DNA from 2 places in the Streptomyces sp. NPDC007872 genome. Region 2 is predicted to be linked to the other one. Evidence: predicted binding sites of a transcription regulator. Region 2 holds the regulator's gene; the other holds the start of a gene.

Region 1 (4,565 bases), on a different contig from region 2:
CTCGTCGCCATCGAGGGCAACTACGACGACGTCAACCGCTTCTGCTCGGAGCTCATCGGCGACCCGCTCGGCGAGGGCTGGGGCTTCGTGAACGTCAACCTGCGCCCGTACTACGGCGAGGGCTCCAAGACGCTCGCGTACGAGATCTGCGAGCAGCTCGGCTGGGTCGTCCCCGACCAGATCGTCATCCCGATCGCGTCCGGCTCCCAGCTCACCAAGATCGACAAGGGCATCCAGGAGCTCATCAAGCTGGGCCTCGTCGAGGACAAGCCGTACAAGATCTTCGGCGCCCAGGCCGAGGGCTGCTCCCCGGTGTCGGTGGCCTTCAAGGAGGGCCACGACGTCGTGCGGCCCCAGAAGCCGAACACGATCGCCAAGTCGCTCGCGATCGGCAACCCGGCCGACGGCCCGTACGTCCTCGACATCGCCCGCCGCACCGGCGGCGCCGTGGAGGACGTGAACGACGAGCAGGTCGTCGACGCGATCAAGCTGCTCGCGCGGACCGAGGGCATCTTCGCCGAGACCGCGGGCGGCGTGACCGTCGGCGTCGCGCGCAAGCTCGTGGAGAACGGCCTGATCGACCCGGAGCTCACCACCGTCGTCATCAACACCGGCGACGGGCTCAAGACCCTGGACGCGGTGGCCGACACCTCTCGGGAGACCGTCACCATCCGCCCGAGCCTGGACGCGTTCCGCGACGCCGGCCTGGCCCACTGAACTCCTCCGGTCCCCCGAAAGGTCAAGAAGCCATGGCAGTGAACGTCCGCATCCCCACCATCCTCCGCACCTACACCGGCGGGCAGTCCGAGGTCCGGGCCGAGGGCGCGACCCTCGCCGAGGTCATCGCGGACCTGGAGAAGAACCACACGGGCATCGCCGCCCGCGTCCTGGACGACCAGGGCAAGCTGCGCCGCTTCGTCAACGTCTACGTGAACGACGACGACGTGCGCTTCGAGCAGGGCCTGGAGACGGCCACCCCGGCCGGCTCCGGCGTCTCGATCATCCCGGCGGTCGCCGGCGGCTGCTGAGCCGCGTTTCCCGAGCGGTACCCGTTGTCCCGTCTTTCTTGAATTGCCCCTTCCGCGTCCATAAGCGGAAGGGGCAATTCTGCATGGTTGAGCGCGGTAGAGTTGGGGAAGCCCCCTCCACTGCTCATGCCGGGTGCATATGAAAACGCGCCTCGACCTGACAAGAAGCAGTCAAACTGTGTGCGCGTTGTGCACCTTCTGCGCGCTTTGCCGGGCCCGACTTGCCCCGCGATTCAGGGGAACCTCCCCAATTCTCCTCTCCGTGCTGCCCAGAATTCTCGCCCGAATGGCCTGTTGCAGAGGGCAGTTGGACAGATACATTCAGCGGCGGTCGACGCGTTCCGGCGCAGGGTCTGACCCGGGGTTCGTGAAGTGCGGCCCCGCGCAAGGGCCAGTAATAGGGGAGTTAGGCATGGCTCAGGGCACCGTCAAGTGGTTCAACGCGGAGAAGGGCTACGGCTTCATCGCGGTCGACGGTGGTGCGGATGTTTTCGTCCACTACAGCGCGATCCAGATGGATGGCTACCGCAGCCTCGAAGAGGGACAGCGAGTCGAGTTCGAGATCTCGCAGGGCCAGAAGGGTCCGCAGGCGGACATGGTCAAGCTCGCCGTCTGAGCGCGGCGCGATCGGCCACCGACGCAACGCCGTCGAGGGGCCCGCATCCCCCAGGGGACGCGGGCCCCTCACGCGTTCCCGGACCCCCCTCCGACCCTGGCCGCCCCTTCCCGCTCCCTTCCCGAAACCCGAGAGTCGCTTGCGCCCTCCCGTCGCCCGACCGCCACCCCCCATCGACGTTCCTCCGGAACGGCTTGCACTCTCATGGGGCGAGTGCTAATCATTGGCGTTAGCACTCGGAAGGTGAGAGTGCTACGAGGATCGGGCAGACGAGGTCGCCGGCCGGGTGGGGCAAGGAACCACGCGGAGCTGCGGAGGCCGTCCGTCGCGGGCGTCGGCGCGGTCCTGGAGCGTTATCCACCCCATGTCCGGGAGGACCACTTCACATGGCCAAGATCATCGCGTTCGACGAGGAGGCCCGGCGCGGTCTCGAGCGCGGCATGAACCAGCTCGCTGACGCCGTCAAGGTCACCCTCGGCCCCAAGGGCCGCAACGTCGTCCTCGAGAAGAAGTGGGGCGCCCCCACGATCACCAACGATGGTGTCTCCATCGCCAAGGAGATCGAGCTCGAGGACCCGTACGAGAAGATCGGCGCCGAGCTGGTCAAGGAAGTCGCCAAGAAGACGGACGACGTCGCCGGCGACGGCACGACCACCGCCACCGTCCTCGCCCAGGCGCTCGTCCGCGAGGGCCTCCGCAACGTCGCCGCCGGTGCCAACCCGATGGCCCTCAAGCGCGGCATCGAGAAGGCCGTCGAGGCCGTCTCCGGCGCCCTGCTCGAGCAGGCGAAGGACGTCGAGACCAAGGAGCAGATCGCCTCCACGGCCTCCATCTCCGCCGCCGACACCCAGATCGGCGAGCTCATCGCCGAGGCGATGGACAAGGTCGGCAAGGAAGGCGTCATCACCGTCGAGGAGTCCCAGACCTTCGGTCTGGAGCTGGAGCTCACCGAGGGCATGCGCTTCGACAAGGGCTACATCTCGGCGTACTTCGCCACTGACATGGAGCGCATGGAGGCGTCGCTCGACGACCCCTACCTCCTGATCGTCAACTCCAAGATCTCCTCCGTGAAGGACCTCCTCCCGCTCCTGGAGAAGGTCATGCAGTCGGGCAAGCCGCTGCTGATCATCGCCGAGGACGTCGAGGGCGAGGCCCTGTCGACCCTGGTCGTCAACAAGATCCGCGGCACCTTCAAGTCCGTCGCGGTCAAGGCCCCGGGCTTCGGCGACCGCCGCAAGGCCATGCTGAACGACATCGCCATCCTCACCGGCGGCACGGTCATCTCCGAGGAGGTCGGCCTCAAGCTGGAGAACGCGGGCCTCGACCTGCTGGGCCGCGCCCGCAAGGTCGTCATCACCAAGGACGAGACCACCATCGTCGACGGTGCCGGTGACAGCGAGCAGGTCGCCGGTCGCGTGAACCAGATCCGCGCCGAGATCGAGAACAGCGACTCGGACTACGACCGCGAGAAGCTCCAGGAGCGCCTCGCGAAGCTGGCCGGCGGCGTGGCCGTCATCAAGGCCGGCGCCGCGACCGAGGTCGAGCTCAAGGAGCGCAAGCACCGCATCGAGGACGCCGTTCGCAACGCGAAGGCGGCCGTCGAGGAGGGCATCGTCGCCGGCGGTGGCGTGGCCCTGCTCCAGGCGTCCACCGTCTTCGAGAAGCTGGAGGCCGACCTCTCCGGCGACGAGGCCACCGGTGCCGCGATCGTGAAGCTGGCCCTGGAGGCCCCGCTGAAGCAGATCGCCGTCAACGCCGGCCTCGAGGGCGGCGTCGTGGCGGAGAAGGTCCGCAACCTGCCCGTCGGCCACGGCCTGAACGCCGCGACCAACGAGTACGTCGACCTCATCGCCGAGGGCATCATCGACCCGGCGAAGGTGACGCGCTCCGCGCTGCAGAACGCCGCGTCGATCGCCGCGCTGTTCCTCACCACCGAGGCCGTCATCGCCGACAAGCCGGAGAAGGCCGCCGCGCCGGCCGGCGGCGGCATGCCGGGCGGTGACATGGACTTCTGATCCTCGGGGATCTCCGGATCCCGGGATCGGCGGTTCGTCGCTGGACGCGAACGAGGGCGGCACCCCCACGGGGGGTGCCGCCCTCGGGCGTTGGGGCACCGCAGGTCGTTCGGGCCCGCGACCGGTCCCCGACGGAGGTCAGGGGGCCAGCAGGCCCGTGTCCTGCCCCGCGCGGCGCAGCGCGTCCGTGACGAAGCCGTTCGCCTTCAGCTCCTCGACCGTGTCGCGCAGGAAGGCGAGGGTCTCCGGGGCGCGGGAGAGCGTCGTGCCGACCGCCTGCCGGATCTCCATGAAGCGGCCCTCGATCAGCCGGACGCCGGGGTTCTCCCGTACGTACGCGGTCAGGGGCTGCCGGATGCCCGCGCCCGCCTCCAGGCCCTCGGCGCGGAAGACGTCGACGCCCTCCTCCCCGCGCACGACGGTCGCGTGGGCGAGGGTGCGGGACAGGAACAGGTCGTAGGCGGACCCCTTCTTGACCCCGATCCGGACGCCGGGGGCGTCGACCTCCTCCACGGTGCTGAGCGCGGAGTCGCGCGGCACGGCGTACACGCCCTCGATGACGACGTACGGGGCGGTGAACGCGACCTCCGCCTCGCGCGCCGGGTCCACGGCGAGGAAGCAGAGGTCGGCCCGCCCGTCCGCCATCGCCTCGAACGACTTCCGCGCCGCGTCGAAGCAGAGCGGCTCGACCCCGACCCCGAGCCGCGCCCCGATCTCCCGGGCCAGGTCGACGGTGATCCCGGAGGGGTTCTCGGGGGTGCCCCGGGCGAGCACCGGGTTCCCGAGGTTGACGGAGGCGCGGAGGACTCCGGTGGGGGCGAGGTCGGCGGCGATGCGCTGCGTGGTGGTCATGGGCGCGGAGTCTAGGGAGCGGCCCGGTCCTTCCGTACGGGGGTGTCAGAGCTT
Region 2 (4,565 bases):
CCTCCCCGGCGAGCTGGTGGCGGTAGACCTCGACGGCGGCCGGGTCGGCGGGCCGGCCGGTCCGCGGCACGAAGAGGTTGACGCCGAAGGGGCGCGCGGTGAGCCCGCGTACCTGCTTGATCTCCTGGTACAGCCCTCCGGCCGTCTTGTAGCCGCCGGCCAGGAAGCCGAGCGCCCCGGCCTCGCAGACGGCTCCGGCGAGCTCGGGACAGGAGGCGCCACCCGCCATGGGGGCCTGCACGATCGGGATCCGGGAGAGATCGTTCAGTGCGGTGGTGGACATATGGGCATCGTGTCATGCCGCGGGGAGGGGTACGGAAAGGGGCGGTATCCATACATGGACACCGCCCCTCCCCGTACGCAAGGCCGTGCGTACGACGGGCCTACCGCCCGTTGAACGCGTCCTTCAGCCGCGAGAACAGCCCCTGCTGCCCCGGCTGGAACTGCCCCGTGGGCCGCTCCTCGCCGCGCAGCTTGGCCAGCTCGCGCAGGAGGCGCTCCTGCTCCGCGTCGAGCTTGCCCGGGGTCTGGACCTCGACGTGCACGATGAGGTCGCCGCGCCCGTTGCCGCGCAGGTGGGTGACGCCGCGCCCGTGGAGCGGGATCGACTGGCCGGACTGGGTGCCGGGCCGGATGTCGACCTCCTCGACGCCGTCGAGGGTCTGCAGCGGCACCTTGGTGCCGAGCGCGCCCGCCGTCATCGGGATCGTCACCGTGCAGTGCAGGTCGTCGCCGCGCCGCTGGAACGTGTCGTGCGGGGTCTCGTGGATCTCGACGTACAGGTCGCCGGCGGGGCCGCCGCCGGGGCCGACCTCGCCCTCGCCCGCGAGCTGGATGCGGGTGCCGTTGTCGACGCCGGCCGGGATCTTGACCGTGAGGGTGCGGCGGGAGCGGACCCGGCCGTCGCCCGCGCACTCGGGGCACGGGGTCGGGACGACGGTGCCGAAGCCCTGGCACTGCGGGCAGGGCCGGGAGGTCATGACCTGGCCCAGGAAGGACCGGGTGACCTGGGAGACCTCGCCGCGGCCGCGGCACATGTCGCAGGTCTGCGCGGAGGTGCCGGGAGCGGCGCCCTCGCCGGAGCAGGTCGTGCAGACGACCGCCGTGTCGACCTGGATGTCCTTGGTGGTGCCGAAGGCCGCCTCGTCGAGGCTGATCTCCAGGCGGATCATGGCGTCCTGGCCGCGGCGGGTGCGCGAGCGCGGGCCGCGCTGCGACGCCGTGCCGAAGAAGGCGTCCATGATGTCGGAGAAGTTGCCGAAGCCGCCCGCTCCGAAGCCGCCCGCGCCGCCTCCGCCGGAGGCCGAGAGCGGGTCGCCGCCGAGGTCGTAGACCTGCTTCTTCTGCGGGTCCGAGAGCACCTCGTAGGCGGCGTTGATCTCCTTGAAGCGTTCCTGCGTCTTCGGATCGGGATTGACGTCCGGGTGCAGCTCGCGCGCGAGCCTCCGGAAGGCCTTCTTGATCTCGTCCTGGGACGCGTCGCGGCGTACGCCGAGTACGGCGTAGTAGTCCGTGGCCACTTACGACTCCGCCAGGATCTGTCCGACGTAACGTGCCACTGCGCGTACCGCTCCCATCGTTCCGGGGTAGTCCATGCGGGTCGGTCCGACCACGCCGAGTTTGGCGACTGCCTCGCCGCCCGAACCGTAGCCGACCGAGACGACGGACGTGGAGCTCAGCCCCTCGTGGGCGTTCTCGTGCCCGATCCGTACGGTCATGCCCGATTCCTTGGCCTCGCCCAGCAGCTTGAGGAGGACGACCTGCTCCTCCAGAGCCTCCAGGACGGGCCTGATCATCAGGGGGAAGTCGTGTCCGAAGCGGGTGAGGTTGGCGGTGCCGCCGATCATCAGCCGCTCCTCGTGCTCCTCGACGAGGGTTTCGAGGAGGGTCGCGAGCACGGTCGAGACCGTGGCGCGGTCCTCGGGCTCCTCGAAGGATTCGGGGAGGTCCTGCACCAACTGCGGCACGTCGGCGAACCGGCGGCCGACGACCCGGCTGTTGAGCCGGGCCCGCAGGTCGGCGAGCGAGGTCTCGCCGAAGGGCGCGGGGCAGTCGACCACCCGCTGCTCGACCCGTCCGGTGTCCGTGATGAGGACGAGCATCAGGCGGGCCGGGGCCAGCGAGAGCAGTTCCACGTGCCGGACGGTCGAGCGGGTCAGCGAGGGGTACTGGACGACGGCGACCTGCCGGGTCAACTGCGCGAGCAGCCGGACCGTGCGGCCGACGACGTCGTCCAGGTCGACCGCGCCGTCGAGGAAGTTGTGGATGGCCCGCCGCTCGGGCGTCGACAGCGGCTTGACCCCCGCGAGCCGGTCGACGAACAGCCGGTAGCCCTTGTCCGTCGGGATGCGGCCCGCGCTGGTGTGGGGCTGCGCGATGTAGCCCTCCTCCTCGAGCACGGCCATGTCGTTGCGCACGGTGGCGGGCGACACGCCGAGCTTGTGGCGCTCCGTGAGCGCCTTGGAGCCGACGGGCTCCTCCGTCCCGACATAGTCCTGGACGATGGCGCGCAGCACTTCGAGTCTGCGTTCGCTGAGCATCGTGCGCACCTCCAGCAGTCGTCGGTCGATCCGGTTGCTCCGCTTTTGGCACTCGCCCTGTCCGAGTGCCAGCGATCCCGGGCCAGTGTACGGCGGCACACGTCGCTCCTGGCAAGGAGGCGGCGCCCCACCGGTTAGCGTCGCGGTATGGATGTCGACTGGGAAGCACAGGGGTGGGAGCGGCTCGCGGACGGGGTGGGCCGGCGCCGGCTGCCCGTCTGGGACGCCACGGCGGGGCTCGTCGTGGGCGAACGGGCGGTGCTGCTGTACGACACGGGGTCGTCCCTCGCGGAGGGCGCGGAGCTGCGGGCGGAGGTGGCGGAACTCACGGGCGGCCGGAGGGTGACGCACATCGCACTGGGCCACCCGCACTTCGACCACGTGTTCGGCACGGCGGCCTTCGCGGGCGCGGAGGTCTTCGGCGCGGTCGGCACGGAGGAGCTGCTCGCCCGGGAGCGGGACCGGGAGGCGCTGCGGGCGGACGCGGTGCGGCACGGCCTGGACCCGGTGGCGGCCGCGGAGGCGGCGGACGTGCTCGTGGCCCCGCGGCACGTGGTCTCCGGCGAGTGGACGCTCGACCTGGGCGGCCGGCAGGTGCTCCTGGCGAACGTCGGCCCCGGGCACACGGGCCACGACCTGGCGCTCCTGGTGCCCGGCCCGCCGGAGGTGGTCTTCTGCGGGGACCTGGTGGAGGAGTCGGGCGAGCCGCAGGCGGGCCCGGACGCGATCCCGTCCCGCTGGCCGGACGCCCTGGACCGCCTCCTGTCGCTCGGCGGCGGGGACGCGGTGTACGTGCCGGGGCACGGGGCGGTGGTGGACGCCGCGTTCGTACGGCGCCAGCGCGAGGAACTGGCGACGCGCTTCTCCGTCGCGTGACGTCGCCCGGACGCGCGGCCACGATCCGGACGTGACGCCCCCTCGGCCGCATCTCCCGGGGGACGATCCCCGGACCCCCGGCAGTGTCCCGACGCCACACCCTGGACAGGATTGAGCCCATGCGCAGCTACCACCCCGATCTGACACCCCCCTGGAAGCGCTCGGCGCCCGTCCCGGAGGTCCCGGCCGACCGCGATCTCGTCGTGGAGGAGGTGGCGACGGGCTTCTGCGGGGCGGTGATCCGCTGCGAGGCGGGCACGGTGACCCTGGAGGACCGCTTCGGCAAGCACCGGGTCTTCCCGCTGGAACCGCGCGGCTTCCTCCTGGAGGGGAGGGTCGTGACCCTGGTCCGCCCCTCGGCGGCCCCGGCCCGCCCGACCCGTACGGCCTCCGGCTCGGTCGCGGTGCCCGGCGCACGCGCGCGCGTGGCGCGGGCGGGCCGGATCTACGTCGAGGGCCGCCACGACGCGGAGCTGGTCGAGCGGGTCTGGGGCGACGACCTGCGGATCGAGGGCGTGGTCGTGGAGTACCTGGAGGGCGTCGACGACCTGCCGTCGATCGTCGCGGAGTTCGGCCCGGGGCCCGACGCGCGCCTCGGCGTCCTGGTGGACCACCTGGTCCCGGGCTCCAAGGAGTCCCGGATCGCGGCCCGGGTGACCTCCCCGGACGTCCTGGTCGTCGGCCACCCGTACATCGACGTCTGGGAGGCGGTGAAGCCGTCCTCGCTCGGCATCCCGGCCTGGCCGACGGTCCCGCGCGGCCAGGACTGGAAGACGGGCGTCTGCCGCGCCCTGGGCTGGCCGGAGAACACGGGCGCGGCCTGGCAGCACATCCTGTCGCGGGTGACGTCGTACAAGGACCTGGAGCCGGCGCTCCTGGGCCGGGTCGAGGAACTGATCGATTTCGTGACGGCGCCGTAGCCCGCCCCCGGAGCCCTAGTCCACCAGGTCCCGCACCACCGCGTCCGCGAGCAGCCGCCCCCGCAGGGTCAGGACGGCCCGGCCCGCCCCGTACGGGGCGGGATCCAGGAGGCCGTCCTCCAGGGCCTTGCGGGAGGCGGCGAGCCCCGCGGGCCTGAGCAGGTCCAGCGGGCAGCCGTCCCGGAGGCGCAGCTCCAGCAGGATCCGCTCCACCCGCCGGTCCTCCCCG

What was found. Region 2 encodes HrcA, which represses chaperone genes, less so after heat shock. Its sites were predicted from a motif close to TTNGCACTCNGNNNNNCNGAGTGCNAA; they were not measured.
Region 1: groL (chaperonin GroEL) is a predicted target of HrcA. The motif match lies at 1,838-1,864, and genes of this name have one in related genera.

The regions. Positions count from the first base shown of each region.
Region 1 covers NZ_JBIAEA010000004.1:145,452-150,016, forward strand. Annotated here, with positions in the region: gene thrC (threonine synthase) at 1-717, shown strand, start outside; gene ACFYNX_RS15190 (MoaD/ThiS family protein) at 750-1,028, shown strand; gene ACFYNX_RS15195 (cold-shock protein) at 1,441-1,644, shown strand; gene groL (chaperonin GroEL) at 2,031-3,659, shown strand; gene ACFYNX_RS15205 (transporter substrate-binding domain-containing protein) at 3,798-4,511, opposite strand; gene ACFYNX_RS15210 (PTS transporter subunit EIIC) at 4,557-4,565, opposite strand, start outside.
Region 2 covers NZ_JBIAEA010000002.1:443,909-448,473, reverse strand. Annotated here, with positions in the region: gene ACFYNX_RS07145 (nitronate monooxygenase) at 1-283, opposite strand, end outside; gene dnaJ (molecular chaperone DnaJ) at 384-1,520, opposite strand; gene hrcA (heat-inducible transcriptional repressor HrcA) at 1,521-2,540, opposite strand; gene ACFYNX_RS07130 (MBL fold metallo-hydrolase) at 2,688-3,416, shown strand; gene ACFYNX_RS07125 (DUF3097 domain-containing protein) at 3,536-4,336, shown strand; gene hemW (radical SAM family heme chaperone HemW) at 4,352-4,565, opposite strand, start outside.